Regions from separate parts of the Shewanella sp. AC34-MNA-CIBAN-0136 genome, predicted to be linked through region 3. Evidence: predicted binding sites of a transcription regulator. Region 3 holds the regulator's gene; each other region holds the start of a gene.

Region 1 (3,284 bases), on a different contig from region 3:
CGGAATACAAGCTTGATGCTTGACTATCAAGATAAATAGATCCCGTTGGCGCCACCTGCGTCGGAACGGTATCTGGGTATACCGGCGCATAAAATGGGTCATCAGCAATCGGTTTCTTGGCAGTAGAACTACAGCCAGCCAATAACACTACTGAGGCTAACGCAATGTATTTAATCATGTTAGCTCCTTAGAGATTCTGATTAATATAAGACAACATCTGATCAACTGCCGAGATAACTTTAGAGTTCATCTCGTAAATACGTTGACCTTGAATAAGGTTGACCAACTCTTCTGTTACATTCACGTTAGACGTTTCTAGTGCTCCTTGGCGAATAGAACCTAAGCCGTCTTGTGACGCTGTACCTTGAATAGGTGTGCCACTTGCACCCGTTTCGGTATACAAGTTTTGTCCTAACGGGTCTAAACCTGCCGGATTAATAAAATCGGTCATGGTTAACTGGCCAATAACTTGACTGGCTGCGGTACCAGGGGTTTGCACTGACACTTCGCCCGATGCAGACACCGTAATACTGGTGGAATCATCCGGGATGGTAATTGGCGGTTGCACCACATAACCTGAACCCGGGGTTACAATCTGACCAGTATCATCTAAGCTGAACTGGCCATTACGCGTGTAGGCTGCTGTGCCATCTGGCATTTGCACTTCAAAAAAGCCCGAACCTTCAATCATTAAATCTAATGAGTTATCGGTAGTCAGCATGTTGCCTTGGGTAAACATTTTTTGGGTAGCAACAACTTTAGTACCCGCACCAATGTTTAAACCATTGGGTAACTTGCTGTTGTCTGAACTAATACCACCGGCTTGATTAACCGTTTGATAAAGTAAGTCTTCAAATACCGCACGACTTTTCTTAAATCCGACAGTACTGGCGTTGGCCACGTTATTTGAAATAACGGCAATGTTAGTTTGCTGGGCATCGACACCGGTTTTACTTATCCATAACGCTGGATGCATAATAATTACTCCTAACTAATTCTCATCAAGGAAGTGGACGCCCGATCAATTTCTTCAGCGTTCTTCATCATTTTGACTTGCATTTCGTATTGACGTTGAATATCAATCATGGCGACCATTTCATGCACTGAGTTCACATTACTGCCTTCAACCGCGCCGCTTTCAACTTGAACGCCGGGGTCATTTGGTGCATTACCACCCGCAGTTAAGCGAAACAAACCATCTTCACCGCGCATTAGGTTTTCGTTACCAGGATTAACTAATTTAATCCTCGCGACCTCTTCTATCACTTCAGCGGTTGCTCCTTGCGGACGTACTGAAATGATACCGTTGGCGGAAATTTCTATTTTCTCAACCGGAATGGGTAACACAATAGGACCCGAAGCTCCCATTACCGGACGGTTACTGCTATTTAACAACAAACCTGTACTGTCAATTTTTAAACTGCCCGCACGGGTGTACCCTTCAGAACCATCTGCCGCTTGCACTGCAAGCCAGCCATCACCCTTAACCGCAATATCAAGGTCACGACCAGTGGTTTTAATCGGACCACCGTTAAAATTACTGCCTGGGCTTTCCATCATCGAAAATACCCGAGTAGGCAAGCCTTCACCAAATGCCTGCATTGAACGGGCTTGGACCATGTCAGCTTTAAATCCATCAGTATTGGCGTTAGCAAGATTGTTCGCACTCACTGCTAGGGCATTCATCCCCTGCTTTGCGCCACTCATGGCAATATAAAGAAATTTGTCCATTTTTTGCTCCGTCAAACTTTCTGCAAAAACACTATATACACAGAATAAGCAAGCATCATGCCAATGAGATTTAAGTTGTGTTGTAAGGAGGTAACTACATGAATCGGTTAATCAATAAAATTAATGAATAACGCGTGAGTGTCAAAAAAGCATCTATCAACACTAGTGAGGTGATAACAAGGAGTAGCGAGGAGTAACAATAACAAGGATAAAGGCAAGGTGTTGCCGTAAACGGCAACACCTATTATCACGTAAACATAAATTGATAAGGTAAAAGTAAACGTAAACTTAGCGGATTTGTAATATGGTTTGATTTAAGGTGTTATTGACTTCAAGCGTACGCGAGTTAGCCTGGAAGTTACGCTGAGCCGAGATTAAATCAACCAGCTCTGTGGTTAAATCAACGTTTGATTGCTCAAGCGCAGATGAACGAATACTACCAAATGTACCGCTATTGGCCTCTCCCGCTAATGCAGCACCTGAATCGATACTGGCTTTCCAAGATGTATTACCCACCTGTGTAAGGCCTTGTTCATTAGCAAAGCGTACTAATGCCACGCGCGCTAACGGAACCGTTGAGCCATTACTGTAACTAGCGGTAATTAAACCATCGGAACCAATACCAACATTGGTTAATCGACCTACGGTAATACCATCTTGAGTCAATTCAGTCACTTCAAACGGAGAAGCATATTGAGTCGGATTATTAAATTTTATCGTAAGCGCTTGAGTACCATCGGCCCCAGGACCTAAAGCACCTGCACCAGCAGCACCTAAAGCCTCAGTGGTAATAGTGGTAGGGTCACTGATAGTATAAGCACCAACAGAGTTAAACTTAAGCACCGCACCTGACCATGTTCCACCAGCCGTGCCCGGATTAACAGCAGACGCGAGCCCTGTTGGATCCACGATACCGTCACCATCAGTGTCAGTATCTGTATCCGTAGTATATTCCCCAGCAGTTGTTACATCGACAGGATCACCATCAACAGCATAAAAAGCTACCCAATTACTTTCGCCAGTATGCGAACCACCAGTGGGTTTAACAAAGTAAGTGGTCATAATATGTGATTCACCTAATGAATCATAAATCGTCACTGAGGTGGAATTATTGAATGTATCAGAATCTGCAGGATTAAAATTAGCTGGATTTAATGCTATTTCACTCACATTAAGATTCATCTGCAAACCAACATTTTTAGTTTGCACTGGGCTACCCGCCGTGTCAGGTATCTTAATCGGTTGGGTTGTGGTTAAACTCACTGAAGTTGAGTTACCATCTTCATCCACTGGGAAACCTTGTAAAAAATTACCTGCTGAGTCGACCATATAATTACTTGAGTCAACTTTAAACGCACCCGCACGGGTGTATGACTGATCTTGCGAACCTAATTCTGAAGAGGTAACAAAGAAGCCACCACCACTGATCGCCATATCCAACGAGTTACTGGTAAATTGCAAGCTACCTTGATGAAACTGCTGCGCAACTTGTGTGGTAGTTGCACCGCCACCCACAGCTGTTTTACTGTTAGAAAAAATTGAATTGGCGTAAA
Region 2 (3,284 bases), on a different contig from region 3:
ATAGTTTGGTTATAACCTTGAATTAAAAAGGCTTCTATATTTTCAAACGTTGTCGTTTTTAATCTAGATGCAATATCTGGCCATTTTTTAGATATTATCTTGAGATTTGCAATAAAAAGTTCAGTCATTGATATTATTCTCGAAATTATATGTCTATATTCATGAAATATACAAAAACTGGTCTCTCCACAGGGACTCGAACCCCGATCGGCCGCTTAGGAGGCGGCTGCTCTATCCTGTTGAGCTATAGAGAGACCCAGTGATTATACTGAGTTTATAATCGAATTAAACCTTTTATATTTAATTGCTTGATTAATAACCAACAAATTCATAATCGCCTTACTGTTATCGATTAGCACTTAGCACTTAGCACTTAAGTCTGAACAATTAGCTTCTAGTAACCAATCATTAGTTCTTAATCGCAATATCATTTACTTGAATATTATCTGCACTGTCGATGCCGTCGAATATTGCGGTTGAGCTGTCTTCGGTAACTTGTTCGATAACCACATTGGCACGACTTTTAGTGGCGATGGCACGCATGGAATTAAATCTGTCTGGGATATTCTTTTGTAATACGATTTGGAACTTATCACCCATTTTAACGCCATTTTTACGGCCTAAATTGATGATAATACGATCCCCTTGCCTGGCGACAATTTGGCCTAATAATGGACGACAGTTTAACTGCTTATCCAGCGACATCACGCTTTGCTGTAAAATATCGCTGATCGCCTGGCCATAAGATGATCGCCAAAAGCGCTGGTTAGCAGGTGAGACGATTTCTTGTCTTTCAAATTCCCAAGGCGCTGAGGTGGCGAATGATTCTGACCACACCACTTCACCGCTGATCCCGTGGTAAAGGGTTAATTTAAATATAAACTGTCTTAACGGATCATCCTCGACAAAGCCCATATAACTACTTTGAGCAGGTTCGGTCGAAATATCAATGATTTCAGGTTGCAGCAGATATTGGCTGTCGGTGATTTCGCCTAACCAACTGGGAATACGGTATCCTTTAAAGTTGACCAGTTGATTGGTGTTATCAATTTTTTCATCTGCATGTAGTCGTGCAAAACTGTATCGCGACTGTGCATTGATAGCTTTACCTAATTGCTCGGTGATCCGCTCTTCAAAGTGAGCTAATTGACCATAACGCAACTGTTCGCGTTCTTGTAAATAGGCTTGTGGCAACATAATCGCGGCCTTGAGAGACTGGCTTTTACATTGTGCGTTAGGTTCTTGTTCGCTGAGTTCAAGCTGTAACACCACGGTAATGGTGTGTTGGCTGATCATTTCACTCATTAATTCAACGTTATTGGCCGATCCCATCCGCTGAATTTGAAAGGTATCTTGAGTAAGCCGACCTTGGTTGACTTGTTGTTCGCTGGAAAAGTTAACCCCGGCTTTTAAACTGGCGTAATTTAATGCTTGGCTTATGGCGTCTTCACGGGCTTTATCTATATCGCCATTAACGATTTTAGCCTTACCAGTTACTTCAATTTGTTCAGCCAATACCGACGACGTTACACACAATGCACTCACACATAGCATTGCTATTACGGCAAGGTGATTGAAGGTTTTAGTTCGGTTAACAGGGCTGTGTCGGATCAACATACAATGTCCTAATGTCAAAAAATCGTCTATTTTGCACAATTGTGTAAATTCAGCTTACTCTATTTTAATCAAAGCAAAAATTGTGCCGACTCACTATATTAGTGATTATTTTCGATGTTGCACTATTACAGTAAAGCTTTTAACGCATTTGCCGATATAAAGACACCAATAATAAAGAGTACATAATTGGCCTTAACTATCGATGGACAAGGCGATTAAATGACTCATTTATACCAAGACTAGCGGCATTATTTGTTAGAGGAATTATTATGATTAACAGGCTTTTTATCTCCACGGTCATGCTTGCGTCGTTATCGTTAGCGGCATGCACCCAAACGCCTAATGCTGCCAATAACCTTGCCTTTAGTAATAACGGTAAATTTGTCAAAATCGTCGACGAAGATGAGGTTTATCACGATAAGCTGGCTTATGATATTCAGGCTGCGGGAATATCACCCAAAGGCCAAGTGAATGTGTGGGCAGAAAAGTTAGTTAACGAGTTAGTGTTACAAAATGACGCCTTACGCCCAGATCAACCACTGCTGATTTCTACGCCAGTGATGACCAGTAATTTAAATGCAACCAATGAATTAGCATTACAGTTACAACAAGGATTACTCGCGGCGTTCCACGCTCATGAATTTAACTTAGTCGATTTAAATGTGGCGACAAATTTGCGCGCCACAGAACAAGGCGAGTTTATGTTGAGCCGCAACTGGGAACTGTTACGTGCAGATTTACCGGTTTCACACGTATTAGTGTCAACCATGACCCTAACCCCTGAAGGTATTGTGTTTAACGGCCGAGTGGTTAATGTGACCAATAATCGCGTCCTTTCAGCGGTGCAATCATTTGTGGCAGCATCGAGTTTGTCGGGTTATTTACAACCCTCTGAACTCATTGAATCACGCAATGGTTTACTGTATCGCCACGAGAATAAGGGCGACAGTCGTTACACCGTATTAGGAGATAAACTATGAAGTCGTTGATGTTAATTATGCTATTGCTGCTCACAGGCTGTGTGAGCAAAGATAAATATGTTCAGTGGGAAACCGAAGCGCCAGCCTCGTTCCCAACGCTAACGGCAATTGGTTATGCCCCGTTGGCGACTCAGCCCAGTAAAGAGCCATCACATCGTATTTTAATGGCGATGCAAGCTTCAAAAATTGCCGCTTACCGAGAGTTGGCTGAGCAAGTATATGGACAAAAAATTTCGGCTAATAGCGACGTAAGTGAATGGTTACTAACTGACGACAACGTTAAATCTAGCGTGAGTGGTATTATTCGCGGCGCTAAAGTGGTTAAGACCTACCCTTCTGGTGAGTTTTATGTCACGGAGCTAGCTCTGGACTTTAAACAAGTATGGCAGTTGTACGAACAACAAAATCGTCCTAAACGCGTAAAAGAAGTTACTTACTTTTAATTGAACGTTTACGCTAACTTGTTGATATAAAAATGCCGCTGATATCAGCGGCATTTTTATTATATTAGGTTAACACTTATCATTAAAACGTCAGTTTAAACACTAAACCTAATGCTGCTTGGTTTTCCATGTCTTCCGTAACGTCTGGGTAACTTAACTCCATTTCGCCACCAAAATAATAACCTGCGTACGCATTAAGGCTAACATTACTCGTTGCTTGCCAGCCTGCGCGAGCAAAGCCTAC
Region 3 (3,284 bases):
CTGGCAACGCCAAATTGGATCAATCAGGTAGCCAGGTTACCGGTAATAAAATCAAGTACAACATCAGTGCTCAAGAGCTGATTGCCGAAAGTACTGGTACAGGGCAAGATCGGGTAATCACCATCATTCAACCAGAGAATTTCCAAGACGAGTCGGCGCCAAAGCAAAAACTCCCTGAAATTCCTGTTAACAAGCAGATCAAACCATGACCCAAATTACCTTAACCGCTGAAAATCTAGCTAAAAGCTATAAAGCTCGTCAAGTTGTTAAAGATGTGAGTTTAACGGTTAAAACCGGCCAAATTGTCGGTCTTTTAGGCCCCAATGGTGCAGGCAAAACCACCACCTTTTATATGGTTGTCGGCTTAGTAAAAAGCGATAAAGGCCGAATATTGATTGACGATGACGACCTTACTGCCGATCCTATGCATTTGCGCGCCCGCAAAGGTATAGGTTACTTACCACAAGAAGCCAGTATTTTCCGCAAGCTCACCGTTTACGACAACATAATGGCCGTACTGCAAACTCGCAAAGAGCTCAGCACAGACCAACGTATTGAACAGCTTGAGCACCTACTCGAAGAGTTCCACATTACTCACATACGCGACAGCCAAGGCATGTCGTTATCGGGTGGTGAACGTCGTCGTGTTGAAATTGCGCGCGCTTTAGCTGCTAATCCAAAATTTATTTTGCTTGATGAGCCCTTTGCTGGTGTTGATCCTATTTCGGTCATCGACATTAAAAAAATCATCCAACAACTTAAAAACCGCGGTTTAGGGGTATTAATTACCGACCATAACGTACGTGAAACGCTAGACGTTTGTGAGCGAGCCTATATCGTTAGCCAGGGTAATTTAATTGCCGAAGGCACACCAGATGAGATATTAAGTAATCAACAAGTTCGAGCTGTGTACTTAGGTGAACAATTCAAGCTATAGTTACTTTACTGGCCTTTTAGTCTAGCTAACTCATTTCATTGAACGATACCTAAACAACGTTAAATGTCATTGATGTTTATGGCAATCTATTACAGTTCGAGATTGTCATTTTTATGGAAAATCATCTAGGGATAAGCGGTAAATGAAAGCGTCACTCCAACTTAAAATGGGTCAACACTTAACCATGACCCCACAATTGCAGCAAGCCATTCGCTTACTGCAATTATCGTCATTGGAGCTACAGCAGGAAATCCAACAAGCATTAGATTCAAATCCATTGCTTGAAATAGAAGATGAGTTTTCTGAAGCAAAAGACTCCTTAAAAGAAAACCGCGACCAAGCGGATACAGACTTTAGTGACAACAGTATTGTTAATGTCGAAAAAGACACTTCCACCGTCGACATAGCAGAATCCATGACCAAAGAAACCATGGATGATTTAGCCATGGATACCACATGGGATGAAGTATACACAGCCTCACCTATGTCAGGTTCAGGCAGTGCAAGCATGCGCGATGACGACATGCCCTTTCAAGGTGAAACTACTGAAGGTTTGTACGAACACTTAGAATGGCAAAAAAATCTCACTCCATTTTCAGACACAGATCTCGCCATTGCCACCGCCATTATTGATGCCATTGATGAACGCGGTTATCTAACCCAAAGTACCGAAGATATTCTCGAAGCCATGGGTGATGAAAATGTGGAACTCGATGAGGTTGAAGCGGTATTAAAACGCGTTCAACACTTTGACCCTGTGGGTGTTGCTGCACGTGATTTAAGTGAATGCCTATTTATTCAATTAGCGCAATACTCTAACGACACACCCCATATCGATAATGCCCGTTTGTTAATTAAAGGCTATTTAGAGTTAATTGCTGGCCGTGATTTCAGATTATTGATGCGAAAAACAAAACTAAAAGAAAATGAGTTACGTGACGCAATCACTCTAATCCAGACACTCAATCCTCGTCCGGGCTTATTAATTACCCCCATGGATGATGAATACGTGATTCCCGATGTCACAGTATTAAAGAAAAATGGCCGTTGGGTAGTAGAGTTAAACCCAGACAACATGCCTAAAATTGGTGTTAATCAGCAATATGCAGCCATGGCTAGAGGCAGTAAAAACCCGTCGGATAGTCAATTTATTCGAGGCCATCTGCAAGAGGCTAAATGGTTTATTAAAAGTATTGAAAGCCGTAATGATACTTTACTTAAAGTGGCAAATTGCATTGTGCAATTTCAGCAAGGCTTTTTTGAATATGGCGAAGAAGCCATGAAGCCTATGGTGCTCAATGATATCGCTGAAGCTGTAGAAATGCATGAATCGACCATTTCACGAGTCACCACACAAAAATATATGCACACCCCTCGAGGTTTATTTGAACTAAAATACTTCTTCTCTAGCCATGTCAGTACTGACGATGGCGGGGAATGCTCATCAACGGCCATTCGTGCTTTTATCAAAAAGCTGGTTGCCGCAGAAAACCAGAAAAAACCACTGAGTGACAGTAAAATGGCTCAGCTTCTGGCAGAACAGGGCATAAACGTTGCTCGTCGTACGATAGCAAAATACCGTGAAGCAATGATGATCCCGCCCTCAAACCAACGTAAGAGTTTATAACCTACTAGGCAATGGAGGATTTTTTATGCAAATAAGTCTGACTGGACGTCATGTCGAAATAACAGAATCTTTACGTGAATACATCCACAGTAAATTTTCAAAGCTTGAACGACACTTCGATCAGATCCATAATGTACACGTTGTGCTCAATGTAGAAAAATTACAACAAAAAGCAGAAGCCAAAATCAACATTAATGGCGCAGAAATTTTTGCAATGTCAGAAAGTACTGATATGTATGCTGCAATAGACGCCCTGATCGATAAACTCGACCGTCAGGTAATTAAACACAAAGAGAAGAATACAAAACACTAACGATGGAACTTTGTACCATTCTGCAGCCGGAATGCACTACCTGTGCCACACCGGGCAGTAAGAAAAAAGTACTGGAACTCATCAGCAATTTAGTCGCTGCCCAGTACCCAACCCTGTCTTCGCAAGAGGTTTTTGAAAGCCTGTTAGCGAGAGAGAAAATGGGTAGCACAGGTATAGGAAATGGCATTGCGATACCTCATGGTAGATTAACGACCATCGATCACCCTATCGCGATATTTATTAAATGTGAAGAAGCCATTGCCTTTGATGCAATCGATAAGCAACCCGTGGATCTTTTATTTGCTTTGTTAGTACCTGCAGACCAGTGCCAACAACATTTAGGCACGTTATCGAGCATGGCCCAAAAGTTAAGCGATAAGCAAATATTGAAACAGCTTCGTAAAACT

What was found. The regulator sigma-54, encoded in region 3, starts transcription at its own class of promoters, with help from an activator protein. The targets are predictions, from matches to a motif close to GTTGGCACGNNNNTNGNNT.
Region 1: the regulator sigma-54 is predicted to act here: its motif matches at 1,778-1,796, upstream of flgF (flagellar basal-body rod protein FlgF).
Region 2: the regulator sigma-54 is predicted to act here: its motif matches at 1,689-1,707, upstream of AAEY94_RS01275 (flagellar assembly protein FlgT).

What each region holds. Positions count from the first base shown of each region.
Region 1 is NZ_JBEOPJ010000001.1:262,005-265,288, forward strand. It holds gene flgH (flagellar basal body L-ring protein FlgH) at 1-178, opposite strand, end outside; gene flgG (flagellar basal-body rod protein FlgG) at 188-976, opposite strand; gene flgF (flagellar basal-body rod protein FlgF) at 988-1,731, opposite strand; gene flgE (flagellar hook protein FlgE) at 2,020-3,284, opposite strand, start outside.
Region 2 is NZ_JBEOPJ010000001.1:294,250-297,533, forward strand. It holds gene AAEY94_RS01265 (motility associated factor glycosyltransferase family protein) at 1-128, opposite strand, end outside; tRNA gene AAEY94_RS01270 (tRNA-Arg) at 179-254, opposite strand; gene AAEY94_RS01275 (flagellar assembly protein FlgT) at 409-1,617, opposite strand; gene AAEY94_RS01280 (FlgO family outer membrane protein) at 1,887-2,597, shown strand; gene AAEY94_RS01285 (LPP20 family lipoprotein) at 2,594-3,040, shown strand; gene AAEY94_RS01290 (DUF6268 family outer membrane beta-barrel protein) at 3,123-3,284, opposite strand, start outside.
Region 3 is NZ_JBEOPJ010000023.1:4,292-7,575, reverse strand. It holds gene lptA (lipopolysaccharide transport periplasmic protein LptA) at 1-209, shown strand, start outside; gene lptB (LPS export ABC transporter ATP-binding protein) at 206-937, shown strand; gene AAEY94_RS18385 (RNA polymerase factor sigma-54) at 1,080-2,564, shown strand; gene hpf (ribosome hibernation promoting factor) at 2,590-2,877, shown strand; gene ptsN (PTS IIA-like nitrogen regulatory protein PtsN) at 2,880-3,284, shown strand, end outside.